Regions from separate parts of the Sporosarcina sp. Y838 genome, predicted to be linked through region 2. Evidence: riboswitches for the same ligand, from Rfam matches in the RefSeq annotation. Region 2 holds a riboswitch; each other region holds the start of a gene.

Region 1 (7,923 bases), on a different contig from region 2:
ACATCGGCATACCTGTACAGAATCCACCCGGTCGTTTATTTGGTCGGTCTTCCGCCTCTATCCAACTCTCTTCAAACGCAATTCGTGAGAATGATTCAAGTTCTGGACCGAATTCACCAAAGTGTTTTAATATGAATTCTGCTCCTTCCTGATAGGTCATCTTCTTTGTAGATGTTGTAACCGGTGCATCCATGTCATACCAGTTCATCTTATCAGTACCTAGCATTCTCGCTTTGGCGTTCAAGTATTCCACGAAAGGCGCTTTATTTTCGCCAATTGCTCCCCACATTGCATCGAGCGTCTTTTCACTCATTCGATTGCGGAGCAAGGGTTCTTTCAATACGGAATCCCAGCCGCGTTTCTTGTATACTTCCAGTCTAAATCCTGCGATATGATTTAAGGCAGATGCAAAAAAGTCTTCTTTTCCTTGCCATGCTTCTTCCAATGCTTCAAATGAATGTTTTCGTATGGATGCATCTGCATGTGAACTTAGATTATTCGCCTGCCCTACAGAAAGTTCTTTTTCTTCTCCGTCAAGTTCAATTTTTATCTTAATATCACCGACCAACATATCGTACAATTGTCCCCACCCATGATAACCATCTACACTCAAAGAAGTGATAATACTTTCTTCTTCTTCGGACAATTTCAATTCCACTTCTTTGCGCCATTCATTCAGTACGAATGCAAATTCTTTTAATTCATCTGATACCATAAGCCCATTCCATGTATCTTCATCAGCTTTAGCAAGTGTTTGTTGAATGATAAGCCAGACTGTTGAGAAGCGTGCCCCTAGTGAAGCCGTTTCCCCTTGCAGTTGCAATGCTTTTTTATCAGTCGTGTCAGCCGCGAGAAAACAGCCAATGACAGCGCCTGCCTGCGACATATTAAGTGCTGCGTCAACCAGTGATTCAATAAGATTTGCAACGGCTTGTGAATCGGTTGCAGACTGGGGAACTGGAAATTTTGAAGCTGTTTCTTCTAACGAACTGATTTTCTCCTTTACACCATCTAAGTGTGTCCGCAATTCGTTTGATTCACTTCCACCTTTGAAGAAAACGTCAAGATCCCAGACTTCCGAATATTTTTTAAGCGCCATATTAATTCCCCCTTCACTTCATTCTAAATCTTCTAAAAACACCATCTAATTATAACATGAATCTTCGGTATGCGAAATTATGCAATTGTGACGGAAGGTTCATACTTTCCTTCGCAGGGTCCAGCTTTCCTCTGTATACTATTCAGTAGGGGGATTTAAATATGTTTAGAATACTACTCATGGTACTTTCACTCATTGCAGTTATTGTTGTCAACGCAACTGCAAATATATTACCTATCAATGGAAAAACAACTGGTGAAATCTCAAATAGTTTACCGGTATTATTTACACCAGCTGATTATGTCTTTTCAATATGGGCAGTTATATATATGCTAATGGCTTTCTGGTTATATGGCTTCATACGGAATAAGGCAAACGTTGAACACGCATTGTTCAACCGTAGAGCAGTTTTTTTTGTAATCAGCTGTCTTTTTAATGTCGCTTGGATTCTACTTTGGCATTTCGGTTATTTTGAATGGACGATTGTTATCATATTAGGACTTCTGTTAGCGCTATTGTCCATTTATTTTACCTACTCCAAAAAAGATAATTCCTTTTTCGGTAGGGTTCCAATTGCAGTCTATCTTGGATGGACTTTTGTCGCAGCAATTACAAATATCAGTTATGTCCTCACTTTGCATGAGTGGAGTGGATTGGGATTAAGTACCCCATTATGGACCGTCATTTACTTGACCATTGCTACTGCAATTGCTCTTCATTACCTATACCATTATGCAGATATTTCTCTAGCTCTCGTCTTTGTTTGGGTATTTATCGGTATCGCTGTAAAAAATGGTATAAATGAGTTATTTGTTACTACCGCAGCTCTGTTTCTTGCAGCCACCATTATCGGCTTCATGGTCATCAATAGAAAATCGCTTGCAACCAAATAAGAAACCGCCATTCTTCCATAAGGAAGGACGGCGGTTTCTTATTTAGGCTCAAGTAGCCTGGGTGCTGTAGTAAATAATATGGATGCAACGATTGCCGTCAATATAATTGCAGGGATCATATAGGAAGCGTTATAAACAAGAGAATATAACCAGACAGGCTGTCCTTCAGGCGCATAGGAAGCAAAGAACACAATGCCACCGATGAAGTGAATCAGGTATCGGAGAAGCCCCCCTATGATTGTCCCAATGACGATTGCGGCAACCACTGAACCTTTCTTACCTTTCGTTTTACTACTTAACAGCCAAGCTAGTGTTACGCCTGCCAGACCCACAACGGCATAAGCCACGAAATAATCGAGCGCCGCTTGAACAGGGTTTAATACATAGCCCCCTGTTACCAACTGCAGCAGTCCACTTACAAAACCTGTAAGCATACCCCCTGCAATTCCCCAACGGAATGCCATAACAACTACCGGTAGCATTGACAACGTAACCGATCCGCCTTGAGGCATTGAAAATCCGATTTTATCTAGAACAAAAGAAATTGCTCCTAAAATAGCAACCTCAAGTAATAATTGAAGTCTTTTCCTATCCATCTCAAATTCTCCTCCTACCTAGTTGTAGCGTAGGATGTGGGCATAAAAAAAAGACATCCCGGATAGAATGGGACATCAAATATGTCAGTTTCCATCCACATTCCTACGCAAGAATAATCTTACAGGTTCTAAGGGTCAGAACTTCATGTCCAATCTCAGCCAAAACAGGCACCCCTTGTGGTTAAAGTTATTCAAATGTCTATTTCATTGTATAGGAGGGTAATCCTATAAGCAAGATGATTAACAAACATAGTGATTTTCCTATATAGTAAAAGTTGAACGGAGGAATCTACATGACAAACAGTAAACTATTAGCTGCTCTATGCTATTTTAGTGTCTTCTTCTCCCCTTTGCTTCTTCCCATCATTGTTTATTTTGTTACAGATGATCGAGAAGTGAAATCCCATGCAAAACGTTCTTTAGTTTCACACCTTGTTCCTGTCATCCTCCTTATTGCTACAATTGTCATATTTTCTTTTTCAATGTTTTCCTTTACGGAAAGTATCAATGGAATGCCGAGCACAAACTTCGGATTTTGGCAACTTACGCCATTCTTATTCATGCTTATCTATGGACTACTGCTTATGGCCATTCTAGTATGGAATGTTTTTCAAGGTGTTAAGGTATTGAGATGAATGTTTACTAAACCTCTATTTCGGGAAAATGATAAATATATGCTTTCACTAGGAGTGATTATTTATGAAAATTGGAAAACTTTTAAAAACCGCTATGAAATGGGCGCCCATTATCTACCCGGTTGTGAAAAAAGCCATGTCAAATAAAAAAACATCAGGTACATTAAAACCAAGAAGATAATAAGATGGTCTACAAACATTTTTATGGTTTGTAGACTTTTTTGTTCTGTTTATTATGATATAGTATGATATAGAAAAGAATGCACGGTAGAAAGGACTTGGAAATAATGATTGCAAAAACGGTAGAGGAAATTGAAGCTTTAAAAAAAATCGGCAAAATTGTAGCCGAAATCAGAGACGTGATGAAAGAAGCGACAATCCCCGGTAAAACAACAAAAGAAATTGATGACATAGGCGGACGTCTCTTCAAAGAGAAAGGCGCAATTTCAGGACCGATTGCAGAATATGACTTCCCTGGAAATACATGCATTAGCGTCAACAGTGAAGTTGCGCATGGCATGCCAGGTTCCCGCATTATAGAAGATGGAGATCTCGTTAACATCGATGTCTCCGGTTCATATAATGGATACTTCGCTGATACTGGTATTTCTTTTGTCGTCGGTACGCCTGATGAAAAGAAACAGCAATTATGTGATGTAGCTAAAAGTGCATTTGAGCGTGCAATGACGAAGGTCAAAGCCGGTTCCAGTTTAAACCAAATTGGAAAAGCGGTTGAACGCGAAGCAAAAGAACATGGCTTGAAAGTCATCAAGAACTTGACTGGTCATGGCATTGGTAAAGCATTGCACGAAGAACCATCCCATGTGCTCAACTATTACGACGCTTGGGATAAGACACTTCTGAAAGAAGGCATGGTTCTAGCGGTCGAGCCCTTTATCTCTGAAAAAGCAGAGCATATCATCGAGTCTGGGGACGGATGGACCTTCATCACACCTGACAAGTCGCTCGTTGCACAAATCGAGCATACGATTATCGTTACAAAAGGTGAACCAATTATACTGACACAACTCTAATAACAAAAAAGGGCTGTTCCCCGTCAATCCAATGTAGCTGGGTTGACGGGGACAGCCTTTTTTCATTTCTTTTTGGGAAGTCCAATTGTTTTCGAATTGCCTTCTGCAAGATGGCCTTTATACCATACTTTTTGAACCGTTTTAATACCTTTTGTCAGTTTTCGGTAATCGCGTTCTTCAGCATATGATAATAGCGTCAATACTTCTCCATCACCACCTGCACGTCCTGTTCTACCCGAGCGGTGCAAGTACTGTTCAACTGTATGTGGCACGTCTACATGGATAACGTGCGTTAAGCCATCGATATCCAGTCCTCGTGCAGCCAAATCAGTTGCTATTAAAATCTGTAATTCACCTTTACGGAAACTTTCCAATGTTTGCTGTCTTTCAAATTTCGTCATTTCTGAATGAAGGACTGCTATTGGTGCTTCGTTATACTTGAGCTTCATTTCTTTCATGCGAAGCTGATCCACATTGTTAATAAATGCAAGAGCACGAATTCCCTTCAAATAAGAAATCCCACGCAATACATCTGTTTTGTCCCGTGCATCTGTCTTCACAAATGAATGAACGACGGTACCTGACTTCGGCATTTCTTCCGGGCCAACTTGGATACGAATTGGATTATTCATAAACTTGCTAGCAACAATTTCAATTTCATCTGTTATTGTTGCAGATACGGCAACAACTTGTCTTTCCGGATTTGCCGCCTCAATCATACTTTTCACGATAACGCGATGATCACGCGCTAGCAGCTGATCGCCTTCATCGAGTACGATGTGACGGATATCGTGCATTTTTAATTTTTTCACTTTAATGAGTTCAGCCAAACGACCGGGTGTTCCAACAACGATTGTCGGTTTTTTCTTCAACTGTTCAATCTGACGCTGCATATTAGCCCCGCCAATTAATTGTGTCACAGTAATACCCGTCCCTGTCACCCATTCTCTGATGACGTTGACGATTTGCATCGACAGCTCCTGAGAAGGTGTAATAATCAATGCCTGTGTCTGTTTTTTATCGCCATCGACCAATTGTAGAAGCGGTAGTACAAATGCAAGTGTCTTACCCGAACCAGTCGGTGATTCTGCCACGATATCTTTGCCTGCAATCATTTCTGGAATCATTTTTTCCTGGATGGGCATTTCATATTCAAATTTCCATTTTTCTTTAATCATATCGTCAAAATTCTCTAAGAAGGACATCATTATCCCTACTTTCACTCTAATCTCTTCAGTTTATCATAAGAGGCCCTTGGAGACTCTATTTCTGACAAAACTGTTTAAGGTTTTCGTCTTGCGTTGACTAACTGTTCGAATGCATAAGCAAAACCTATAAGCTCCGGCTCAGTAAATGCTTTACCTGAAAACGTTATACCGAATGGCTCGCCTACTTCTGTATAAGCCGCTGGGACCGTAATGGACGGAAAGCCCGCTGCCGCTCCGAAACTGCATCCATGATCTTGTGGAAAAACCAGCGCTTGAATATCGTGCTCTTCAAACACTTTTCCAAGTGCAATATCACCCGCTAGATGACGATTCCGAAGAAGCGCCTCGATATAAGCACGTTCCGTTAGTGTCCCGCTTGTCCTCTCAACCTTCTCCAACATTACTTGACCGAATTTCAATGTCTCATCTGCGTGTTCATTGTTGAAACGGATGATGTCTGCCAATGTGCGAATCGAGTTTGTCGCTGGTGTTCCTCCCAGATAAGCGTTCAAAGATGCCTTAAACTCGTAAAGAAGTACGTTGTAGCCAAGGTCATTTTCCATTGTACCCAAGTCGATAGCATCGATAATCACAGCGCCTGCTTCTTCAAGTTTTTTGAGTGCCATGTCAAATAAAGACAAACGTTCTGTCGACGCTTCCCGTTCAAAAATTGAACGGGCAACGCCAAGACGGACACCTTCTAGCGCCCTGGTATCGAGGATAGACATCCAATCGACTTCGTCTAAACTGGACGCGCCAGCAGTTGCAGAGTCTTCCTGGTCTGAACCGATTAGCAGACTAAATGTAATAGCCACGTCTCTTACAGTCCTCGCCATTGGTCCTAGTGTATCTTGCGTATTAGATAGTGGTATCACCCCAGTTCGGCTAATCGCACCAACAGTTGGTTTGAGACCGACAAGCGAGTTCTGGGCTGACGGATTGAGGATTGACCCTGTTGTCTCCGTGCCGATTGCCACGGCCCCCATATTCGCCGCAATAGCTGCACCTGCACCCGAACTCGATCCCCCGACATCGAATAAACCATAGGGATTATTCACTTGTCCCCCACGCGAGCTCCAACCATTCGTCATCCGGTCAGACATAAAATTCGCCCATTCTGTCATATTCGTCTTTCCTAGAATAACCGCTCCCGCCGCACGTAATTTCTTCACTAAAAATGCATCATCAGCGGCATAGAAATCTTTGAATGCAAGAGATCCACAACTTGTATGCATTCTATCCTTCGTTCCCATATTGTCTTTCAAAAGAACCGGAATGCCGTGGAGGAGTGAGCGCGGTCCTATTTCAAGCCTTTCTACATCAAGTGCCTTTGCAATCTGAACAGCTTCCAAGTTCAATTCCAGTACTGCATTTATATTTCTATTCCTATTTGAAATTGTATCAATATACATGTATGTAAGTTCTTCGGATGACAAATCCCCACTGCTCATCTTTTCCTGCATAGCAGTAATTGTTGCTTCATCTAACCAATCTTTTTGAAGTTTCTTCAATTTATTATCTAACATCGTATGTCTACCCGCCTATCTTTAGCCTTTAGTCTTAGTTTACCTCAATTACCTAATCATAAAACAATGTCATTTAAAAATGCCGGCTATCGGAGTTGTTCCGGCCGGCAAAAAGTTAATCGTTACGTATGATATATTTTTTACAGCTGCGAAAAGCGGAAGTTTATAGTGGTGTTTACCATGTTGCTTGAAATCACGTTTGTTTCAAACATCCTCCTTACATCCTGTTTTCTAGATTACGTGCAGTGAGACTCTTTTCAACTTCGCTATTCTCTTTAAATGTTCCCAGTGTTTTATCGAATGACCTATGCGTAACGCCGAACCAGTAATTTTCATTTTTAAAGTGATGCAGTAGATGATGTTTTTTAATGTTTTTCCCCATTTTCGTCCGGGGCTGTATGGGTCTATGGGCAACATAATGTTTCCACTCATAAAAAAGGAAATAAGCAACCAATCCAGTCGAAAATGCCATCGTCAAGATGATACTCTTTGTAATCAAGTAAAAAATTAAAGAATAAAAGATAAATCCTGGCACGCTAAACCATAACGGTAAAAACAATAATTTAAGATTATCTGGTTCTACATGATGATCATAATGCAGCCGCTTGATTGTCTTTAGCAAAAATGGATTTTCTGGCGTTTTAATGTGAAACAAAAACCGGTGGACCATATATTCACTCGTCGCATAGGTTAGCAATCCCACACCCATTGCAACCCACGTCCAAATATGGAGTACATTCGGAACCGTAAAAGAGGCACAAATTAACAAAATAACTATCATTACCGCAACATCAGGAAAAGCAACAAATTCCTTGAGGTATTTCCTCATTTTCAAGCATTCTCCTTTTCTCTTGATTATATATCGACTATTCAGATATATCAACAACATAACAAAAATCCCCTATACGCTGGCATAGGGGATTTTTTCACCA
Region 2 (7,923 bases):
ATGCCACTTATCCGCGTTTGGTAACTGCACTCGATCTTGGACGGGGAGTAGCAGCTTGTTCGCCTCGCCTATTACTTTTACTACCGAAAACCTTTCAACCGCCGCTTCTTCCTTCGACGACTTCGGATTCACTAACCCGAAAGTAGAGGAAACAACGGACTGAAAGACATTAAACCGTTCTTCCGATTTCACGAGTGGTCGCTTGGACTCGATGGAATATACATAAACTTCATCCAACGAAAAGTCCCGTTCGATGTAGCGATTTCCATTTACCGTCGCCATGTATGTTCCATTTCGGTAAACGTCATATTCGTCTACATCTTTAATTCTTTCCCAAGACAGCGCAATTTGTGTTTTTGCAACGATGGTTGTCATAATAAGGAATTGGAGTGGATTTTCTAGTTCCTTCTCTTCAGCAAAAGCAGGCGTTTGCAATACAATAACGTCGACAACATTTCCATCTTCGACACGTTCAATGGAATAATTATATAGTTTGCCATGTTTGAAATCACCGTCGCTGAATTCAGGCACGGTTCCTTCATATAAATGGCATCCGTCTTTATAGACATTATAGGTCCCACCTACATCATTCCATGTGAAATAAATCAAATCTGGCTTATGCAACACGGATTGTATCTCAAATGCTTTCTTTTTCATAAACACGCCTCCGTCCTATTCAGAAGTGTGGTGTATTTTACGCCTAGTTAAACATCACATTTCGATGCCAGTTAATGAAAGAAGCACTGCCCCTTTCATTCGACTTGCCGCTTCCGCAGGATTTTCTTCTCCCGAAATTGCAGAAATCACCGCTACACCGGACGCTCCTGCCTTAATAACTGCACCCGCCTTACGTTCTGTAATACCGCCAATACCAACGATAGGTAACCCGGGCAAAAGAGCTGCTACTTCACTTACCATTTCAACCCCAATGGTAGGTTGCGCATCACTTTTCGACGTCGTTTCATAAACAGGACCAAGGCCAATGTAATTTGCCCCCGCATCAGATGCGGCTAGCGCCTCCTCCACATTATGGGTAGAAACACCGATGAGCATGCCTTCGCCGACCCTCTTGCGCACCGCAATAATATCTCCGTCTTCCTGTCCAAGATGGACACCATCCGCCTCTATCTCAATTGCCAGATCCAAATCATCATTGACGATGAACGGCACATTATATTGTCCGCACAATTGCTTACACGAGATAGCAAAAGACTTCAGTTTTTCACCCCGTAAAGCACCATGCCCCTTTTCACGTAACTGAAAACATGTGATACCACCTTTTAGCGCCTCTTCCAATACGAACAGTGGGTCGAGTCCTGCCAAATTCATAGTTCCCATGATGAAATAGAGATTTACAGTCCGCTTATCCATTCACTACAACCCCTTCAAGTACCTTTTTTTCACGTCGCCCATACGCCCAGTGATTCGTAGGGCCGTGACCTCCACCAATTCCTAGTCCATCTTCAATAGCCGCGTGGATGAAACATTTTGCAGAAACCACCGCCTTCGCAGCGGGTTCCCCATTTGCGAGAAAAGCTGTCAGTGCGGCAGAATAGGTGCACCCCGTTCCGTGCGTATCTTTCGTATCTACCCAAGGCGAGCGAACTGAAAATCGTTCTCCATCCGCTCCCATAAACAAATCTTCAGCGAATAACGCTTCTTGACGGTGCCCCCCTTTAATGAGGACTGCACGAGCACCCAAAGCCAATATACGTTTCGCCGCTTCATCCATATCCGCATCAGACTTTATCTCCATTCCCGCAATTACTTCCGCTTCCGGGATATTTGGCGTTACAATGGCCGCAAGCGGTACCAGAACGGTTTTTAACGCAATAACCGCTTCATCTTTTAATAATGAAGCACCGCCTTTTGCAATCATCACTGGGTCGATAACCAGCGGAATTCTATTCAAACGAAGAGCATCTGCCACTGTATGAATTATTTCTGAAGAAAATAACATTCCCGTCTTAATGGCTGTGACTTCGAAGTCTTCCATTACCGCCTTTATTTGCGCTTCAATGATGTTCAATTCAATTGGTTGAATCGCCGAAACGCCAAAAGTGTTTTGCGCGGTAACTGCTGTCAGTGCTGACGTACCGAAAACACCCAATTCCTGAAACGTCTTCAAGTCCGCTTGAATACCCGCACCGCCACCACTATCCGATCCCGCAATTGTCAATGCCACTTGTACCATTCAATTCGCCATCCTTTTATATATATTAAAAAGCCGCTTTCCGATGACGTTAGGAAGCGGCTGGCCATTTAAATGGTGCTAAAAGGCGTACCCACTTTCCTACGCCGGTATAATCCGGATCAGGTTCCAAGGGTCCGCGCATCCATGCACGTCTCAGCCTTAAAAAAGGCTCCCCCAGTGGTTGTTGAACTATTTAGCTTTGTATTTAGTGTACCATACCTGACCTAAGAAGACTGATAAGTATATTATTTCGGAGCGTGTTTACTTCTTTAATAGACCAGGAGGCGTATAATTAAAAATACAATATCGAAAGAAGGCGCATTTGTATGCATAAAGCAGACAGCAGACCGAATAATCCCGACCGATCCATGTGGTTCAGTTTTTTGGGGGCACTCGTTATTATCGCACTAGTCATTGTTACTAGTCTTACAGTGGGTTAACATAACAAACTACCAAACAGGCCAAGACTCCATCGGCCTGTTTTTTTCATTGCTGGACAGGACATAATGCACCGCTTCTCAGGCTTGTCGTGTGCTTGTCGCGTCTTGCAGGCGACCTCCGCTTTTGTTTCATCCAGTCTCCGGTCGCCAGACGCTCGAGGTCACATGTCAAGCCCACTGTGCGGCATAGTGCGCCGCTTCGCAGTCTTGTCATGTGCTTGTCGCGTCTTGCAGGCGACCTCCGCTTTTGTTACTCCAGTCTCCGGTCGCCAGACGCTCGAGGTCACATGTCAAGCCCGCTGTGCGGCATAGTGCGCCGCTTCGCAGTCTTGTCATGTGCTCGTCGCGTCTTGCAGGCGACCTCCGCTTTTGTTACTCCAAAGTCGTTCCAAGGTTGTGGCTTCGTCATTAATGTGAACGACGTAGACATCTGGATTGGTTAGTGCTTGCCACTTTTCAAAACCAAAGTGTTCATCATGGCATCTTAACAACAATGCCATCAAATTCCCGTGCGTTACGAGCACCGTTTTTGAATCCTCACCTAGTTCATCAATTACATCGCATATCCGCGACATGGCCTCTCTTGAAGATTCCCCATTATCATATTTTAGATGAAGGTCCAAAAAGGTATCCTCGAGTTTTATCAACCAATCCCTAAACGCAGTCGAACTCAACACCCTCTCCTTCAGTCTGCTATCCACCTCTACGTACAAACCTTTCTTTTCCATTAGAGGCTTGGCTGTTTCACGCGCACGCTTAAATGGGCTCGTAATAATCCGATCCACTTCAATTTCATCGAAGAAATCCGCAAGCTGCCCCGCCTGTAATATGCCTTCTGCAGTCAAATCCGCCTCCGGTTCCTGCCCTTCGGCCGAGCAATGGCGCACAACATATATCGTTTTCCCCATTACTGATTCCTCCTTACATACTAATCTATTTTCCCTCGTAGTCTGAAAAGGAAACATTCTAGGTATCACACAATCACAAAACGACTCATTTATCTAGCAAAGCAGAAATGTAGACAAATAAGATTAAAGGGCTTAAGTTTAACTTACCTTGAATTCAAGATAGCACCTCTTATATAACTTTATTGGAACCACTTTCCAATTAATTATTTTGGATTCTAGCTTTAGGTGACTATACAATTCATTTACATCATAGAAGGACTTTCAATTTAAATTAAGTTGGAGATACTATATTTAAATTGAAATTTTCACTTCTCAGAGAATTACATAAGTCCCGTCATGGCGAAGTACGCACCAAATTAAGAACGGAATGGTAGCACAGTAAATTCAGATTGGTTGATCTTCTGAATGTAACCTAGTTGAAGATATTCGTGTTTCATTCACATTTTCCAACAAAGAATAGTAATGGCGGTGTAAGTAATGGGTTTTTTTAATAAACTATTTGGCAAGAATAATGAGGAGGAAATAACAATGACAAACGCAAAACTAAAAATCGGTATTGTACAAGGTAGTGTACGTGTAGGTCGTAATGGCGATGCTGTTGCAAAATGGATGAACGAATTTGCACAAAAACGCAATGATGCAGAATATGAAATTGTGGATCTTGCAAATTATAACCTTCCACTTTTGGGCTCAGCAAACGCACAACCTGATGCTGAAACTCAAATTAAAGCATGGTCAGAAAAAATGGCTTCTTTCGACGGCTATATTTTCGTAACTCCTGAATACAATCACGCAATCGGTGGAGCACTTAAAAATGCACTTGACTACTTGAACCCAGAATTGAACAACAAAGCAGCTGGGTTTGTTGGATATGGTAGCTTAGGTGGTACGCGTGCACACGAAAACCTTCGTCTAATCTTAGGTGAGCTACAAGTTGCTGACGTACGTACGGCAGTTACATTCTCACTAATGTCAGATTTCGAAGACATGAGCGTGTTCAAACCTGCTGACTACCATGCTGGTAACGCAAACACAATGATTGACCAAGTTCTTGCTTGGAGCGGCGCTTTAAAAACTTTACGATCTTAATAGTCAAAAGGTGTGAAAGGATGACTACTCATCCTTTCACACCTTTTTTTATTTTAACTCACTAAATTCATTTCCCCGAAATTATACGAATAGTGCGCTTGAAGTAATAATAGGGTGAATTTCTCCATTTATAGCAAAAGAAACTTTCCCTGTCTCTTCGGAAACTACCAGCACTAAAGCATCGCTTACTTCGGATAAACCAATCGCAGCCCGATGACGTGTACCTAGCTTTTTTTCACCGACAACTATGTTTGATAAAGGCAAAACATTTGCAGCAGAAAAAATTTGATTGTTACGAACCAATACAGCACCATCATGAAGGGGATTACCTGGATAAAAGAGAGATTCCAATAGGGAGTGCGTCAATTTCGCCCCGATGGGCGTACCAGAGCGGATAAAAGAATCCAATTGATTCTCGCGCACAATCACAATCAATGCACCATGCCTTTGGTTTGAAAGGCGTTGAATGCTAGTTGATATCGCTAAGTACTTGTCAGTATATGGTGACAAATAACAATTTAGATAAAAAGATGCAGCAACAGCTTCCGCTTTTTCAAACTCCCCTTTAATATCAGCAAGTTTTCCTAATAGACAATAGTCATCACTTTTCAATGTTTTTATTCCATGATTAACTTGAACCAAAACATTCTCTAGCCCCTTTATTAATTGTTCTTTCAGTGGGGTAAAGTCACAATTCATTTGGTCTATGTTAATACACCTCATTTCATTTGTTAGCGTTTTTGTCAAACTCCATCTACTCCATTTGTTTTTTGTTTAGTAGCATAGTTTACCCTAATTCCAGCATTACATCCTCGCAGGATATGCTTTTACTGTATTTCTTCTATTATTCGCATTCAAAATTTCCCGGGAAAAGTAATAAAAATTGATATTGAGAGAGTTGTGATTCGAAGTATGGGTCGTAGACCGCTTAGCGCTTTGGGGATGCCTCTGGCCATGAGCCTGGATTAACGCTTCGCATCCAGTCTCACGGCTTAAGCTACCCCTTTGCCGCGCCTGCGCTGGGGTGTTTATTATTGAGTGAGTGATTTTTAGATGTATGGACTGAGATATAATGTGAGTACTATTAGATACTAATTTCATTGAAGAAAGAAACACTTCAGATTGCAAATCTCCTCCCCAACTTCGAAATGTGCCTTCTTATATAGATCCTACAACGAAGGTGCGACTTCGTGGTAGCCGAAGCGATAAGACTGATAGAGGGATGCAGTTCAATCCCCCCCAAGTCTTCTTTCCGGCTTATCGCGAGAGGCATCTACAAAGCAACGAAGTGGTATTAGCAGGATCTCTGATTCATTCCATTTATTGATACTGTTGTTAAATGCATTCACTCGGTTTACGCCACTACAGGTTGCAATTCTCATCCCTAATAACGAAATGCACTTTCTTACATGGACTATCCAGCGAAGGCGCGTCTTCGTGGTAGCCGGAGCGATAAGACTGAAAGTGCTCTCCTTTCCGGCTTATCGCGGGAGGCATCCACAAAGCGACGAAGCGGTATTAACGGGATCTCTAATCCATCTATGTAGATACAAAACAGGCCGCCTACTCTCCACATAAGGAGATCAGGCGACCTTTAAAGACTTGTTACTTATTCATTTGAGCAAGGAAGTCGGCAAGAGGATCTAGCTCTTCTTCCTCTTCGACAGGCGTGCTTTGCGTTTGTTTTAACGATTCCCAGTCGAAGTTGTCCAAATCGTCATCCGCATCATTATTTATGAAGAACTTCTCTTCAATGACCGTTTCTTCTTGGAGATATAAAGCATCATCCACCTCTAATGCATTACTGTTAAGCGAAGCAAAGAGGGCAGCTGTACGGTTTGGATCGGACAACAGCTGATAAACAATACTTCCAAGCAACGCTTCAGAATGTTCATGTTTGAGCCAATCCCGTTGCGCTTTAGTTAATCCTTTTGGCAGCGGAATGACGATGGTTTCCCTGTGCTTTACAAGAGAATCATTCACACCATCTATCACAAATTCAGCAATTTTGCTGGAAAAGTTTCTTCGTTCAACTTCTTTCAACTTTTGCAATTGCTTTAATGTGTGGTCAGATGTATCGGACGGGATACGAAATGTAATGGGCTGACCCCTTTTTAATCCTGTTTCACTCATGCACTCTCACCCTATTTTGTTTTAACGAACTTTTCTTCGGCTTTCCGTTGTTGTTGTTGTTGTTGTTGTTGTTGTTGTTGTTGTTGCGTTTGTTGTGGTTGAACTTTTTGATTCTTTCTAGCGAAGTCTGAAATTAGCTTGTAATAGGCATTAGCCATCATCCAAACGCTTTCTTTTTCATCTTCAAAGAAATCGATGTTAAAGCCATCCAAACTATTATTCAATGTTTTTAGATAGTCTTTAAGTACAATAGAACCTCCGCCGATAAAATAACAAATCTCTGATTGCGAGTTTCTTGCCCATACATTACGCAAATGACGGTATTGTTTTTTCGCTAAATCCATAAGAATACGGTCAACAATGTCATGCACACTTGTCCGGCTTCCTTTTACCATAATGTGATTGCGGTCATTTTTCTTCGTAATAATGTCCACTACATCTAATCGGCTATCCAACTCTACGCCATGTCTAGCATAGATTTCTTCCCGGATTGCATCTAGTGACTCTGATACGCCTAGGTTGAATCCTTGTGCTTTATCATCATCTACTTTACGGTTTTTAATGACTGCCACATCTGTTGAGAGGCCCCCGATATCTTGAATTAGAAGTTGCTTATCAATTAGTTCTTTATTAATGACATTTAAATCATTATCCATTACAAGGTTGATAAACGCCGCAAAACCTTCTGGATAGACTTTCACTTCATCAAACTTAATATTAACCTTTAGGCCTTGGTATTTAGGTGTAACTAAAAACTCCACCTGGTGAACAGACCCAAGCAGTTGAGAACGATAGCCAACATCTTTCCCTTCTTTCACTTCCCTAAGCGGAAGACCTGTACCCAGTGTATACGTAGCTTCAATAACATTGTTATTACGTTTGAAAATGGCTTTATTTTCGTCACGCGCTGCATCTAATGCAAGTGCCGCGAACATCATGACTAAGGTTTGATCTTCTTCTGATTTGTTACTCCCCGGGTCTAGCTCTGTAGAGTTACCACTTTTCGTCGCTAAATTCCCAACCCGATAAATTGCATTGTTATCATGTAATGTTGGCGAGTGCAAACGAATATGAATGCCATCAGCAGGCTCTTGGTTGTCGAGTTCTTCAATTCCGATGATTGGACGATCTGCAATATCCTGTGCAATTACATTAGGTA
Region 3 (7,923 bases), on a different contig from region 2:
AAAACATAATCCTCACTTATAGGATGCAATAAGATATCTTCCATCGTACCTTCGACCGTCCGCATATCATGTTCCGGTTTCAACTCACGTTTTTCAATAATGGTGTGTCCATCAGCGTCCATATCGACAATGAAAAAACCTTTTTTATGATGTTCTTCTGAAATCGAATATTTCATCGGCGAACCTGCAAAACGGACTGACTCATTCAATACATAATGCGCCTGATGCAAATGACCAAGTGCCGTGTAATGGAACGGTTCAAAAAGATGTGCCGATACGTATTCCGCACCGCCAATCGCGAGTGGCCGTTCCGAATCACTTGTGTTGTCTTCGCTTTCTCCATGAGGTGTTACAAACGCATGTCCAACAAAAACGTGTCGCGCACTATTTGACATCTGGGAGCGAATCCCTTCTATCACTTTTTTCATCGCGTCATTATGATTCGCAATCGTTTCATCTCCATGTATATGTTTCACGACGGAAGGATCTGCAAATGGAACCAGGTGAAAATGGACTTCGCCGAATTCATCCGTCAAAACGACCGGCTCAATAACTTTCGTCAGTTGACCGGCTATATGATAACCGTTTGCTCGCATCAATCCGCTGCCAAAATGGAGACGCCCAGGACTATCATGGTTACCGCTAATAGCGAGGACCGGCGTCCCTAGTTCTATGGTGATTCGTTCGAGCACTTCATCGAGCAACGCAATGGCTTCTGTTGGCGGTACTGCCCGGTCATACAAATCCCCTGCGATGACGACCGCATCGGGCTTCTCCTCTATGATTGCCTCTATAAATTGGTCAAGAACATACCGTTGTCCGTCTGTCATGTAAATGCCTTGAACAAGCTTACCTAAATGCCAGTCTGCAGTATGGAAAAACTTCACTGTCATTTCCCCTTTCAATGATCTTTTCTACTACTTTACAGGACAAACCGAGAAAAATGAAACATGCATTCCTTTTTTCAATTCCAAAATTAAGGTTGACCTCCCAATTTTTCTATGCTTATATTAGAGATGAATCCAATTTCATAAGATCCACCGCTAGGGGTGCTCTAACAGAGCTGAGAGAGGCATGTGTCTTGACCCTTATAACTTGAACTGGTTAATACCAGCGTAAGGAAGAGGTGCTGACACAATATTTCTGCCAGTCTGTTTTTGCAGATACAATTGACAGTCTACAACCCACTTCTTTTTCAAGGAGTGGTTTTTTTGGTTGGCTATCAATTTTAGGGAGTGTTGGAGAGATGAAGTTTACTGACCGCTTACTGGAAAAAATAACACCAATTTGGAGACAGAATCACAGCCATCCGTTCGTTCAAGGGATTGGCAATGGTACCCTAGACCCCGATAAATTTAGATTCTACATGGTACAAGATTATTTATATTTGATTGATTATGCAAAAGTTTTTGCAATTGGTGCTGTAAAAGCCGACGACTTGGAAACAATGGGCAAGTTCGCTACGCTACTTGATGGCACACTGAATACAGAAATGGCACTACATCGTAGTTATGCGCTCCGGTTCGGTATTTCTGAACATGAACTAGAAAATGCAAAGCCCTCTCCTATCGTGCTTGCCTATACGCACTACATGTTACATGTCAGCCAAAACGGTACTGTCGCCGAAGTTATGGCTGCACTTCTTCCATGCGCGTGGAGTTACTGGGAAATAGGTAAAGAGCTAAATGCGATTCCAGGTGCAGCTGAACATCCGTTATACGGTGATTGGATACGCATGTATTCGTCCGAAGATTTCGGCGACCTCGCAATCTGGTGTATCGATTTGATGAATAAATCTGCAGAAGGAAAACCTGAACATGAACTATTAAAGCTCGAAGAAATCTTCCTTAATACAACTCGCTATGAATATATGTTTTGGGATATGGCCAATACGAAACAGATGTGGCCCGAGGTTGAAAACTCCAATGTTATCGTTTGACAATGTATCATTCGCTTATCATTCAAGCAACAACATACTGGAAAATCTATCATTTAATGTACTACCCGGTGAATTCATTTCAATAATCGGGGTTAGTGGTTCCGGTAAAAGTACCATCTTCCGACTTGTAACAGGATTAGATGAACCTACTTCTGGCACCATTTCACTCGATGGGGTTCAAAACAACCGCCGCCTTGGTAGCGTCGGTTATATGCCGCAGCAGGATTTGCTTCTGCCTTGGCGCACGATTTTAGAAAATGCATGTCTCCCACTTGAACTAAAAGGGATGAAACAGCAGTCTGCAAGCAATCAGGTATTACCGTTATTAAAGGAGTTCGGTCTTGGCGGTACAGAAAAAAAATATCCGACAGAACTTTCTGGCGGGATGAAACAGCGAGTCGCTTTTTTGCGCGCTGTCCTTTCCGGAAATGCCCTTCTCCTGCTGGATGAACCCTTTTCTGCATTAGATGCGATAACTAAGTTATCAATGCAAGAGTGGCTAATTGATCAATGGAAGATACATCAATCTACTGTGTTATTCATTACACATGACGTTGAAGAAGCGCTATTTTTATCAGACCGTATTTTCCTGTTAAGAAATGAGCCGGTGACTTCATTCGAAGAAATCAGAGTTCCACTTGAAAGGCCTAGAACAAGAAGTGATTTACATCGAACGGATTTGCTTGAGCTAAAGGAACAATTGCTAAATACGCTACGTAGGGAGGTAATGCAATGAAAAACATTACCCCCCTTCTGATCATTGCATTATTCGGTAGCATCTGGGAGCTAGGTGCAAGACTTTACGATAAACCATTCATCTTGCCTTCTCCTATTCAAATTTTAATCCGTTTTTGGGAGCTAAAAGAAATACTGTTGTTAAAGCACTTACCGATGACTTTGCTAACAATTATCATCGGACTAGCCATTTCAATTATTTCAGGAGTTGCAATCGCCGTTTGGATGTCTTCCAGTCCCAGAGTTCGAAAAGCGCTCTATCCGATTTTAATAGCTTCACAAATGATTCCTATTATTGCACTTGCACCTATTTTTGTACTCTGGTTCGGATACACAATTTGGAGTAAAGTCGCAGTTACAGTACTCATCACCTTTTTCCCGATTACTGTAAATACATACGACGGGCTATCTTCTGGAAGTAAAGAAATGCGCGAGCTTTTTTTAACAATGGGCGCAAAAAAACAGGATATTTTCTTGAAATATTCTGTTCCCACTGCCCTACCCCACTTCTTTTCAGGATTGAAGATTGCCGTTACACTGAGTGTGATTGGCGCAGCAATCGGGGAATGGCTCGGGGCGCAGGCTGGTCTTGGATACTTTAGTCGCCGAATGATGACGCAGTTCGATGGTGCAGCTGTATTTGCACCTATTCTTGTACTGACCCTCGTTGGAATTACATTTTTCATGGGAATCACATTCATTGAAAATCGACTGTTAAAATGGAGGACTAAAAATTGAGGAAAATCATATTATCCCTATCATGCATCGCACTTATTTTACTGCTGAGCGCTTGTAATGCAGAAAAAGACAATAAAGTAAGCATCATGCTCGACTGGTATCCAAATGCAGTTCACAGTTTCTTGTATGTCGCACAGGAAAAAGGCTATTTTAAAGAAGAAGGAATTGAAGTTGATATTCAATTTCCTGCAAATCCAACAGATCCCATTAATCTTGCAGCCGCTAGTAAAGTAACTATGGGAATCACCTATCAACCGGATGTCATTATTGCAAAATCCGAGCAGAACATAGATGTTAAATCGGTCGGAGCCCTAGTCCGATCTCCGCTTAATCATGTCGCATTTTTAAAAGAAACCGGGATTAAAACACCTAAAGATTTAGAGGGGAAGACAATTGGTTATACAGGGATTCCACTGAACGAAGCCATTCTCCAAACAGTGATGGAAGCGGACGGAGCCGATTATAATAAAACGAAAATGGTAGATGTAGGATTTGAATTGAATTCATCACTCGTTTCGAAAAGTGCAGAAGCTGTAATTGGTGCATACATCAATCATGAAGTACCCCTGCTCGAATTTGAAGGTTACCCAACTGGGGTGATGGATCCTACAGATTACGGCGTACCCTCGTTTTATGAGCTTGTTGTCGTAACGAGTGATGATACATGGGAGAAAGATCAGAAGAACATTGAAGCATTTTGGCGAGCTTCCGCAAGAGCGTTTGATGATATTGAAAAAGATCCTGAAGCAGCACTATCGATTCTATTGAAAAATCAGGATACAGCCAATTTCCCACTCGTAGAAGAGGTTGAAAAAGAATCTCTGTCAATTCTACTGCCCAAAATGAAAGCTCCTCATACATTTGGGGAACAAGATGAAGAAACATGGAAAGTAACTGCCGAATGGATGAAGGAATATGGATTATTAAAGAAAGATGTAAATCTAGATGGTATTTTTATTAATCTAAAATGACAAAAGCGGCCTGAACTTTCCATTTGAAAGTTCAGGCCGCTTTGTAGTCTATTGGTCATTCAAACCATTAAAAATCATGTCCGTGTTCCATTTCAACATTTTTATATACGTATCCCCATCTTCACCTGGTTTCCCTAAGGAATCTGTAAATATTTTCCCTTTAATTGGCACATTAGTTTCGCGAGATACCATTTCCATGCTTCGGGGATCGACACTCGTTTCTAAAAATAAGCCCCGAGCATTTTCGCTTTTAATTGTAGAAATGATATTTGTCAGCTGTTCAGGAGTTCCTTCATGATGTGAATTGATTTCCCAAATGTAAGCCGCACTAAAATCATACGCATCTGAGAAATACTTGAACGCACCTTCGCTAGTTACGAGTATACGGTGTTCTTTAGGAATTTCATTCATTTTTTGTATAATCTCTTCATGAAGGGCTTGAAGTTCAGCACTATAAGCATCCGCATTAGCATCATACTTAGCCGCATTATCTGGGTCTAATTTCTTCAATGCGTCACGGACATTCTCTGTGTACTTTATGCCATTTCGTACATCGAGCCAAGCATGGGGATCTTCTTCCCCTTTATGGTCCTCCGAATTGAGGAGCATCGGCTTAACTCCTTCACTTACACGATATACTGGCGCATCAACGCCAGACTTCCCGGCCGTTTCCATCAATTTAGTAAACCATGCATTTCCTTCTTCTAAATTTAGCCCATTATAAAAAACAACATCCGCATCTGTCGTCAAAACGACATCTTCCGGAAGTGGATCGTATTGGTGTGGGTCTGATCCAATCGGCGCCAGACTTCGAACATCAACCAAGTCTCCTCCGACATTTTTTACAATATCGTAGATAATTGAATACGTTGCAACAACCTGCAGTTTTTCACCCTTCTCTTTTGGAGCAGACGTACCTTGGCCACATGCCGACAAAAAGACTCCTACAACAATCATCGCAACCAGCATAATATTTTTTTTCATAAAAAAACTTTCCCCCTATTTTGAATTTGCATTTAAGAAACTGCTGATTTTTGTTTATTTGTTCGAATAGCCCGCCACAATAGTCCTTGTTTCGGTGAAAATATAAACGCCGTAAAAAATAATGCAGTTGCGACGAGTACAATCGTTGCGCCAGAAGCGAGATTGTACGTAAAACTCAAATACAAACCGATGACCGCTGAAATCGTTCCACATATTGCTGATAAGAAGATCATTGAAGATAGTCGGTCAGTCAATAAATAAGCTGTAGAAGCAGGTGTAATGAGCATCGCAACTACTAAAATGATGCCCACTGTTTGTAACGATGCAACAGTGACAAGTGTTAGCAAAACCATTAAAAAGTAATGAATCATTTTAGTCGGAAGTCCATATGCCTGAGACATAATCGGGTCAAACGAGCTGACAAGCAATTCTTTATAAAATAAAAACACACTTAACAAAACGAAAATACCAACAACAAGTGTCATCCACATATCAGAAGGTCTAACCGCCAACACATTCCCAAAGAGGATATGATACAAATCCGTGCTGCTCTTTAGAAAAGTGATTAGAATAATCCCAGTAGCAAATGCTGCTGTAAACATGATGCCTATTGCTGAATCATTTTTGATACGGCTATTCTGGTTGATGAAACCGATACCTACAGCCGTTAAAATACCTGTTATTACTGCCCCGATAAAGAAATTGATGCCCAGCATAAAGGAAATTGCGACACCAGGTAATACAGCATGAGATATCGCATCCCCCATGAGGGCCATTCCTCTTAATATAATAAAGCAACCAATAACGCCACTAATGATACCAACCATCACAGATGTAATGAGCGCTTTTTGCAGAAAACCATATTGCATGACAGCTTCAAAGAAATGAATCATTTCGCCATCACCTCATCAAGGAATGATAATTGTCCGCCGTACGCTTTTGAAATCATTTTAGGCGTAAATACCTCTTTGACACTGCCCTTCGCAATTAACTCTTTGTTTAATAACAGCAGTTCATCAAAATACTTTTCCGCTTTATTCAAATCATGGTGAACAACAATGATCGTTTTCCCTTCATCTCGTAACTCTTTTAAAATCTTCACAATCATCTCTTCACTCGTAGCATCAATCCCTACAAATGGTTCATCGAGTAAAAACAAATCCGCCTGCTGAGCAAGTGCTCTGGCCAAGAAAACACGCTGCTGCTGGCCGCCAGATAACTCTCCAATTTGCCGATTCTGAAACTCTTTCATATCTACCTTTTCAAGACATTTCAGAGCCAATTCTCTCTCTTTCCGACCGGGTCTTTTCAATAGTCCAACTGTTGGATACGTACCAATTAGAACCGTATCTTTTACAGTAATAGGGAAATCCCAATCAATTGTACTGCGTTGCGGAACGTATGCAATTCGTTTCCGTACGTCTTTCAACGTGGAGCCAAGGATTGTAATATCACCTTTATCTTTTGAAATCAAATTTAGTAATACTTTAAGCAAAGTGGACTTCCCTGCTCCATTCGGTCCAATGATCCCAACTGATTTCCCCTCGGTTATCGTAAATCCAATATCATGTAACACTTCTTTTCCGAAATACGACACATGCAAATTCGAAACTATTATTGCATCTTTCATATTTACACACCTCCATATATCTATATATATATGCAAAAGTTTCCTTAAGGCAACTTTTATAGTAAATTTTTTTTGCCCTAGGAAAACTTTATGGTTAAAAAAATGAACCTCACTTTTGTTTCCCTAAGGAAACTTATTATCTTCATAATAAGTTATAACAGATTAAATGTAAAGTATTAGTTTAGCAATTATTTACACTGTCAAAAAAAGAGGATACCATTTTCATGGCATCCTCTTTTTTCACGTTTAGTAAAGTCTTATATATCTTCCAATAAAATAATTTCACCAGTTACTGCATCTACCGCTTCTGCCGCATCAAGCAAACCGCATAGAATATACTTACCTGTGATTTCATCATAGACATATGTAGGGTCAAGTGTAATATAGGAAACCATTTTTTCGAAAGCTTCTTCATGTGTCACTACAGCATCTTCTGCAGGTGAAAATGCATCAAACATTTCGGACATCGATCCATTATCAAAATAATTTAGTACCGCCATCGTTTCCGGGTTCATGAATACTACTACTTTCCGATTGAAAGACGTTGAATCTAATTCAATAAATTTACAGTGTGCTTCGATGAGCTTTTCTTGAAGCTGAATTTTGGATAGCGTCCATTTTCCAGTGTCATTAGGATATTCTGTCCGCAAGACATCACGAACGATATGTTTGCTACGTTCAATTTGTTCATCTGACAACGTCAGTTTATCAAATGCACCAACGTTTCTGAATGCATCTTCTACGCTTGCGTCATTAAAAAATGTGATTTCTTCCCGATTGATAGGCTCTTCCAACGGCTTGTCCCATTCAATTATTTCTTCAATTTTCACTTCAGAACGTTCATGTTCCATAAACGGGATTACTCGCTCTCCATCCACCGTTACATATACTTCTTCCATTGCATAGACAGGAATAAACCGTTTCTC
Region 4 (7,923 bases), on a different contig from region 2:
GGAAGCTAAGTCCACATTACCAAATATTCTGTCAACGTACAAGTTATTTTTTCTAAATAATGAATTTTCTGATGCATCTATGCGATTAAAAAAATGAAAACTTACCGAATGAAGAGAAATTTGTCGATATAATTGTTGGAATAATGAATCCGATCGACCTGGAATTTGCTTTCTATTTGGTTGCTAGCCTAGAAAATCTTAGCGAAGGTAAAATACAGAGAGTCAAAGGACTACTATGTAACCTTTCAACATATTGATAGGAGAACGGTGAGGGTTAAGAAACGTAGGCTTATCAAGAAAATCTAAAAAAAATACCCATTATCTTCGTCAAGGAAGATGATGGGTATTTTTAAAAAAGGACTAACTTATTCTCCAGTTTCTGCAGTGAATTTACGTTGCCCAAGTTCTTTTTCATAAATATACAATGCGTTTTTATCTTCTCCGATGCGTTTCAGGTACTCGATATGTGTATCGAAGGCTGCTTCCTCTTCAACTTGCTCGTCCAAGAACCATCTCAAAAATGAAATCGTAGCATGTTCTTTTTCTTCCCAAGCTAGGTCCGTTAATTCATAAAAGTTCTTTGTAACTCCTTTTTCTTGTTGTAAACCTGATTCGAAAGTATCTAATACTGATTCAAATTCAATTTTTGGCTCAGACGTTGCGGAGAATTTTGCATGTAACCCGCGGTCATTCATATAGTTGTAAATCTTCATACCGTGAAAACGTTCTTCTTCGGCTTGTTGAAGATAATAATTGGCAAAGCCACTATAATTAGTGTGTTCACAATAAGCAGCCATTGCCATATAAGATTGTGCAGCGTCGAATTCATTGTTCATTTGCTGATTGAGTGCTTCTGCTAGTCGTTGACTGATCATATCCATCACTCCTTTTAATGTTAGGAAATACCTTCCTATAGCATAGCCTAATCTATCCTTTCAATCACGTATTTTGATTGAAAAAACGGAATTTTGTTGTATGAGGAATTTTGGTGGAGGAAAGACTAACTTATTGTTGAATCTTTGGGCAATGTATAATTGAGAATAAAAGCGAGTGCACGGCACCCCCCGGGAATGGAGGAGGGAAGGTGTACGAACAAATTAAATGCGGACTTAAACTGATTAAGGATAAACAGGAGGAATAAAAATGAGTATTTTTGATGGAATAATGGGGAATGCATCTGAAATTGATGTTAGCAAAGTAGAGAAGGAAATGAAGGATTTACTTACACCAACTGAAAAAGTTGAGCATGCATATAAATTAATTAGAGATCTGTTGATATTTACGGATAAGCGTCTAATTCTTGTGGACAAACAGGGCGTCACAGGAAAGAAAAGTGAATATCATTCTATTCCATATAAAAGTGTTGTACATTTCTCAATTGAAACTGCAGGAACGTTTGATCTCGAAGCGGAACTGAAAATCTGGCTATCGGGAAGTTCTGCACCAATTCAAAAGAAATTTAATAAATCCTTGAATGTTTATAAAGTACAAAGCGTGCTAGCAGAATATGTTTTGAAATGAACTAGGTCAATTTAAGGTGACTAGTTCCTGATTTTGTGCTTGATAAAAAAACTCCTCATGTAGTTGCTTGAGGAGTTTTTTTATAGCATATAAGTGTTGCAGGTCAGGCAATTTCAGATGAACTATTAAAGTTTCGCGTATTTAGGATCAGCCACTTTTACAAGTTGCTTACCTAGATTCGTTCCTTTAAATAAACCAAGGAATGCCTCTGGTGTATTTTCAAATCCTTCTACAATTGTTTCTTCATATTTCAGTTTACCTTGCAGTAGCCATTTAGCTAAGTCAGTAAATCCTCTTTCAAAATCAGTAGCAAAATCGCCTAGGGTGAAGCCTTGCATCATAGCGCTCGTCTTAATCATAGCCGATTGAATACGTGGTCCAGCATCTTTTCCTTCTGCGTTGTAGGAAGAGATTGATCCGCATAAAGGAATACGGGCATTTCGATTTAGCATAGTAAAAACAGCGTCTGAAACGTCCCCGCCGACATTATCGAAATAGACATCTACTCCGTCAGGAACGGCATTTTTAAGGTCTGTCCAAAAACTTTCTTTCTTATAATTCACAGCTGCATCAAAGCCGAGTACATTCAATAAGTAGTCAATCTTTTCATCTGAACCAGCAATACCTACTACTTTTGCCCCTTTGATTTTCGCGATTTGTCCAACTGCTGAACCAACGGCCCCGGCAGCACCAGAAACGACGACTGTTTCACCTTCTTGAGGTTTTCCGATATCAAGCAATCCAAAATATGCAGTTAAACCTGTCAAACCGAGAATACCTAAATGTGTTGAAATAGGTGCCAACTTAGGGTCTATTTTGCGAATTTCATTTTCAGTGGCTACGGTATATTCAGCCCAGCTGAGATTTCCAGTAATTACATCACCTTGTTTGAAGGCGTCCGACTTGGATTCAATCACCTCACCCACGACACCCCCAGAAATGACCTTATTCAATTCAAATGGAGCTATATATGACTTGGCATCTCGCATTCTTCCACGCATGTATGGATCTACAGACAAATAAAGTGTCCGTACTAAAATTTCATTCACTTTTGGTGAGGGAACTGAACTTTTTACAAAGGTAAAGTCTTCTTTGGTAGGCATTCCATTGGGCCGATTTGCTAGATGAATTTCCTGTTGTATCAATTGTGTCATTGCAATTCCTCCTTTGTAGTTTGCCGAATGAGTTGGCAATAGCAAACCCTAACACTCAGGAGTAACCAAGGTCAATGATTATAGACTGGTGTCTCATCTTCATTGATTTGCTATTTTTCCGAATTGCTATGGTGTTGGCACCGGTGTCATAATCTCAGCAGACACCTGTGGAGGAATCCCAAAATAGTATCCAAAAGTGTTGTAATTATAGTTAACTATAACTATTATGTTATTAATATGAACTAGTGGAGGACTTTAAATAAACATGAAGAAAAAGCACATACTTTTTTTGGCTTTGACCTTAATAGTGGCTTTACCAACGTCAGCTACTGTTGTATTAGCAACTAACGAGGCGGAAGTTCAAGCTGTTAAACAAGTAGAAGTCACGACTGCCGCAAAATTTACGGATATTCCAAATAGCCATTGGGCGAAAAATGAAGTTATGCAACTTGTGGAGATTGCTTCCAAAGCATCGTTTTTATCTAATGAACAGTTAGGATACACAACGAAAATAAAGAACGGATAGCGTAATATTGGATTAACGCAATATCTTCCTGAAGAGGAAGAACGAAAGGATGCATTATGAACCTCGTTCTTGGCTTAATCATAAAGAAAACACGAATTGAATAGAAGTCTGCTAGGGGAGCCAATTTGGCTGAGACACATGATGCATGTAAACCCTTCGAACCTGATCTAGTTTATGCTAGCGTAGGGAAGCAACTGGACTCTACATCAAATGAATGTAACTACGTAGAAAACAGCCGCTTTCCGATTATGGAAGGCGGCTGTTTTCTGTTCCATCGCAAATTCAATGAACTAGGGATTTCCCATCATACACGCTTCGGCGCATTCGCTCTGTTAATGCACCGAATTCAATATTGCAATCTATCAAGTATGGATTTACTTTACTAAACATTAAATAAAGAATGGATGATTGAAATGGAAAATAGTATTAGCAACTTGGTTGATGAACGTCAAGAGGAGTTATTGCAATTACTTGCAGATCTAGTTAGTTTTCCGACAATCAGCCCTCCCGCAAGAAATACAGCCGGGGTGCAGCAGTATATTCAAGAGTTTTTAAAACTAGAAAAATTCGATACAGCCAGTTGGGATGTGTTCCCTGGTGATCCAAACGTGGTAGGCATAAAAAAAGGGACAGATGGAGCTCTGTTTAACAGCTTACTCATTAATGGTCATATTGATGTTGCGGAAGTTAGGGATGAAACAGAATGGACTGTGCCTGTCTTTAAACTGACAACTAAAGATGGAAATGCATATGGACGAGGAACTTCCGATATGAAAGGTGCAGTGGCAGCGACTTTACTAGCCGTAAAATTATTAAACGAACTAGGTGTGGAACTGAAAGGTGATTTGCAGATTCAGACTGTCATTGGGGAGGAAGCAGGAGAAGCTGGAACACTTTCGTGTATGGAAAAAGGCTATACAGCAGACTTTGCACTCGTCGTCGATAGTAGCAATCGCCAAATTCATGGCCAGGGCGGTGTAATAACCGGCTGGATAACGATTAAAAGTGAGGAAGTTTACCATGATGCAATGAGGATGAGTATGCTTCATGCGGGCGGAAACATTAATGGGGCCAGTGCGATTGAGAAGATGATGAAAGTAATTGCCGGGCTACAAGATTTAGAGCGTCACTGGGCCGTGACAAAACAATATCCAGGTTTTGCACCTGGTAGCAACACCATCAATCCTGCAGTTATAGAAGGCGGAAGACACGCGGCTTTTGTAGCGGATGAATGCCGGCTTTGGATCACCGTTCACTTTTATCCGAATGAAACCTATCAATCTGTGATAAATGAAATCGAAGAACATTTGAACCATGTAGCAAAAGCTGATCCGTGGTTAAGAGAAAATCCCATTCACTATCGCTGGGGTGGAAAATCGATGATTGAAGAACGCGGGGAAATATTCCCTGCACTTGAAATGAATGAGGGGCATGCGGCCGTTCAACTTCTAGCATACTGTCATGAACACACCGAAAAAAGTCCCGTAATCATCGGCATGTCAAGAACAGTAACAGATGCAGGATGGCTAGGCGAAGCAGGGATTCCCACAGTTATTTATGGTCCTGGGAAGTTGGAAGAGGCCCATACAGTTGATGAAAAAATAAACATTGGAGAACTAATGGCTTTTACAAAAACGCTTATGATATTTATAAATAAGTGGTGCAATTTAAAAAGAATGGAGAGCAAGTAATCTCCCCATTCATCTAATACTATTATGCTATTATATGTTGCTTAATTAGTGAAGTCATTTCTAATACGTCATCAAATAGTTGGTTTGTTTCAAGAGGTAGATGATCAAAGGATAACCTTACCTAGTGGTCTCCCGTCGAACGATTGGAGCTACTTCTGTTGCTAACATTTCAATACTTGCTGCGACTGAAGAAAACGGCAAGCCTCCGATATCCATTTGTGCAATGAAGCGTTGGTGTCCAAATAATTCGTGTTGGTGAAGAATCTTCTCGACTATTTGCTGAGGGCTGCCAACAAATAGTCCGGTTTCGGGACTGGCCATATGGTCGAAATCAGAACGAGAAATTCTCGTACTCATTCCACGTTGTTTGTTCACGTACCCCCAGTAATTTGCATAGTAGGGATAGAAATCGTCTTTTGCTTGTTGTGAAGTCTTTGCTATATACGTGTGTCCAGTTACAGCTATTTTTAAATCCTCTTCAAGATGCCCTGCATCTTTGCCTGCTTGACGATACAAATCAACAAGTGGCTTAAAACGAATTGGGTCGCCGCCAAGTATGGCTAATGCTAAACCAGTTCCAAGTTTGCCTGCTCGTATTGCACTTTCAGGTGTGCCACCGACACCAACCCAAATCGGCAGTTTATCTTGAACAGGCCGGGGGGCAATCATAGAATTAGTTAGAGGCGAACGGAATGACCCATTCCAACTGACGATTTCATTGGCATTCAATTGTTGGAGAAGTCGAATGTTTTCATCGAAGAGCTCGTCATAATTGTTTAAGTCATGGCCGAATAACGGAAAGGATTCTACGAATGCACCACGACCTGTAATAATCTCAGCACGGCCATTCGAAATCAAATCCAGTGTTGCAAAATCCTCGAATAGACGAACGGGGTCGACCGTACTCAAAATAGTCGTTGCACTCGTCAATTTAATACGCTTTGTGTTTTGTGCCACTGCTGCAAGAACAACTGGCGGAGCCGATACTGCATAATCCAAGCGATGATGCTCACCGACACCAAAAATATCAAGTCCGACTTCTTCAGTCAGCTTTCCAATAGCCATTACTTCATGAAGGCGCTGTTGAATACTAATTGTATTTCCAGTTTGAGGATCTGGACCAAGATCCCCGAATGTATATATTCCAATCTCAATTCCAGATTTCTTGGTTTCATTTGGCATAGTACTCATCTCCCAAAACTTAGTTATTTTGCTTCAGAAACAAGAGTAAAACGTTCATTTATATGTTGAGGATTCTCGATTTCATCAAGAACTGCGACTGCGTAATCTGCATAACTTACGTAGCTATCACCTTTTGAATTTACCATTAAATTGTCTTTTCCTTTTTGATACGAACCCGTTCTTTTTCCTTCAGGATTGAAGAATGCTGCTGGGCTAATGAATGTCCATTTAACTCCACTCGTCTTTTGCAGATCTAGTAAGTTCTGTCCTTGATTGGAAGCAGTTGCAAAGTATTCTTTAGGGAATTCGGGTGTGTCAATTAGGCGGATGGTTTTAGCTTCATCTACAAACAAGCTACCTGCACCACCTATAACAATTAATCTTGTTTTGGGAGCAGCCTTAAACACTTCAATTAATGCTTTTCCAGCATCTACATGGAGGTGTTCTTGTCCTGCAGGTGCGCCGAATGCATTTACGACAACATCAAATTGCTGAATGTCTTCAGCTTGCAGGTCAAATATATCTTTTTCGAGAATGTTCGTTTTTTCCCCAGACATTTTTGCTGCGTTTCTAACGATAGCTGTAACTTCGTGTCCTCGGTCAATCGCTTCTTTTACAATAAGACTTCCTGCTTTTCCTGTTGCTCCGATAATTCCAATGTTCATGACAATTCCTCCAGTTTTTGGCACATATATACTAATATGCTCCTAATGATTTGTAGCTATTCATGATAACGATTTAGAATGTAACTGTAATGGTTACAGTTACAACGGTAATCAAAAAACCGAATAAACTATCCAATTTTTTGTGTTAATACCGATATTAACTCTTCCATCGAAATTTCATGTAAAACAGATTCCATCGCATCTTGAGCCCGTAGTAAAATCAGTTCAAGAACAGCCTCGATATTGGCACCAACAGGGCAATTTGGATTTGGTTTTTCATGAAATTGAAAAAGCTCGCCTTCTTCTACGACTTCAACTGCCCTGTACACATCGAGCAGGGTAATATCTTTTAATGATTTTTGAAGTGTAGCTCCTCCAAGACCTCGCCGAACTTGAATAAGTCCTGCGTTTCTTAGTTTACCAATTACTCTTCGTATGACTACAGGATTTGTATTCACACTTTCCGCAATCCATTCAGAAGTGCAAAGCTCGTTTCTTTCGATTGCTACGAGGGATAGAATATGAACTGCAACTGTAAAGCGACTACTGATTTTCATTGCAAGTAACCTCCCGATGTAATCATTATAGTTACATCAGATGATGATTGTCAATTTTTATAATTTAAGTGAAGGGGGAATCTTGTGAATCAAGTAGAAATCCCTGTTTTATAGCAGTAAAAAAGTTCGGTTGAATGATATCAGCGGGTCACAAATTTAATGCGACTGATGCATTTGTACATATTGAAGAGTTAGGTAGTTTGGCTTTTAGAACTAACATCATTCCTAAGCCTTTCAATAATTCTTCTTTTTCGGTAAAGCATTTTACCAGCTTCAGCAATATCACTCACAGCAGAGCGATTGATGAATGCGCCGAACACGAGCCCTGCGATAGGTACCATTTGAAATAGCTTTTTCCAACCGAATTGATCCCGGAAAGAAAAAACGACCTCGCGCCAGCCTTGCAGTTCAGAAAGAACTTCGCGTTTTGTAGAGTCATCGGGATTATCGAATTGAGACAATTGTGTAAGAATGGCTTGTTTACCTACAATGTCAGCAGATACAAATTGCATGCATTTTACGATAAACAAACGTTCCTCTTTTACTTTAGGATCATAACCATAACAAATCGCAATATCCTGTAATGTTTTTAGCTGTAAACTAAGAAGTAGAGGAATGTCGATTGTT

What was found. A riboswitch is a leader RNA that binds a small molecule or an ion and turns the genes downstream of it on or off. The one in region 2 is predicted to bind thiamine pyrophosphate.
Region 1: linked by a shared signal. The riboswitch ahead of thiT (energy-coupled thiamine transporter ThiT) and the one ahead of thiD (bifunctional hydroxymethylpyrimidine kinase/phosphomethylpyrimidine kinase) in region 2 are both predicted to bind thiamine pyrophosphate.
Region 3: linked by a shared signal. The riboswitch ahead of tenA (thiaminase II) and the one ahead of thiD (bifunctional hydroxymethylpyrimidine kinase/phosphomethylpyrimidine kinase) in region 2 are both predicted to bind thiamine pyrophosphate.
Region 4: linked by a shared signal. The riboswitch ahead of AC1TO4_RS12300 (acetylornithine deacetylase) and the one ahead of thiD (bifunctional hydroxymethylpyrimidine kinase/phosphomethylpyrimidine kinase) in region 2 are both predicted to bind thiamine pyrophosphate.

What each region holds. Positions count from the first base shown of each region.
Region 1 is NZ_JBXCJD010000010.1:39,877-47,799, reverse strand. Features, by position in the region: gene AC1TO4_RS13330 (M3 family oligoendopeptidase) at 1-1,099, opposite strand, end outside; gene AC1TO4_RS13325 (tryptophan-rich sensory protein) at 1,261-1,992, shown strand; gene thiT (energy-coupled thiamine transporter ThiT) at 2,031-2,588, opposite strand; TPP riboswitch at 2,672-2,774, opposite strand; gene AC1TO4_RS13315 (magnetosome magnetite crystal formation protein family) at 2,882-3,223, shown strand; gene AC1TO4_RS13310 (hypothetical protein) at 3,288-3,404, shown strand; gene map (type I methionyl aminopeptidase) at 3,511-4,257, shown strand; gene AC1TO4_RS13300 (DEAD/DEAH box helicase) at 4,320-5,462, opposite strand; gene AC1TO4_RS13295 (amidase family protein) at 5,540-6,991, opposite strand; gene AC1TO4_RS13290 (sterol desaturase family protein) at 7,209-7,820, opposite strand; gene AC1TO4_RS13285 (carboxylate--amine ligase) at 7,918-7,923, opposite strand, start outside.
Region 2 is NZ_JBXCJD010000004.1:145,404-153,326, forward strand. Features, by position in the region: gene AC1TO4_RS07305 (DUF3238 domain-containing protein) at 1-657, opposite strand, end outside; gene thiE (thiamine phosphate synthase) at 712-1,371, opposite strand; gene thiD (bifunctional hydroxymethylpyrimidine kinase/phosphomethylpyrimidine kinase) at 1,364-2,194, opposite strand; TPP riboswitch at 2,274-2,380, opposite strand; gene AC1TO4_RS07320 (histidine phosphatase family protein) at 2,967-3,542, opposite strand; gene AC1TO4_RS07325 (NADPH-dependent FMN reductase) at 4,071-4,631, shown strand; gene cdaS (sporulation-specific diadenylate cyclase CdaS) at 4,713-5,339, opposite strand; gene AC1TO4_RS07335 (hypothetical protein) at 6,237-6,764, opposite strand; gene AC1TO4_RS07340 (Alp7A family actin-like protein) at 6,776-7,923, opposite strand, start outside.
Region 3 is NZ_JBXCJD010000005.1:211,093-219,015, forward strand. Features, by position in the region: gene AC1TO4_RS09295 (exonuclease SbcCD subunit D) at 1-887, opposite strand, end outside; TPP riboswitch at 1,036-1,139, shown strand; gene tenA (thiaminase II) at 1,247-1,939, shown strand; gene AC1TO4_RS09305 (ABC transporter ATP-binding protein) at 1,926-2,675, shown strand; gene AC1TO4_RS09310 (ABC transporter permease) at 2,672-3,412, shown strand; gene AC1TO4_RS09315 (ABC transporter substrate-binding protein) at 3,409-4,383, shown strand; gene AC1TO4_RS09320 (metal ABC transporter substrate-binding protein) at 4,432-5,367, opposite strand; gene AC1TO4_RS09325 (metal ABC transporter permease) at 5,400-6,260, opposite strand; gene AC1TO4_RS09330 (metal ABC transporter ATP-binding protein) at 6,257-6,997, opposite strand; gene AC1TO4_RS09335 (hypothetical protein) at 7,255-7,923, opposite strand, start outside.
Region 4 is NZ_JBXCJD010000008.1:23,995-31,917, forward strand. Features, by position in the region: gene AC1TO4_RS12280 (ferritin) at 366-875, opposite strand; gene AC1TO4_RS12285 (PH domain-containing protein) at 1,144-1,521, shown strand; gene AC1TO4_RS12290 (NADP-dependent oxidoreductase) at 1,647-2,675, opposite strand; gene AC1TO4_RS12295 (hypothetical protein) at 2,941-3,201, shown strand; TPP riboswitch at 3,305-3,407, shown strand; gene AC1TO4_RS12300 (acetylornithine deacetylase) at 3,615-4,892, shown strand; gene AC1TO4_RS12305 (LLM class flavin-dependent oxidoreductase) at 5,010-6,074, opposite strand; gene AC1TO4_RS12310 (NAD(P)-dependent oxidoreductase) at 6,098-6,739, opposite strand; gene AC1TO4_RS12315 (Rrf2 family transcriptional regulator) at 6,868-7,296, opposite strand; gene AC1TO4_RS12320 (EcsC family protein) at 7,488-7,923, opposite strand, start outside.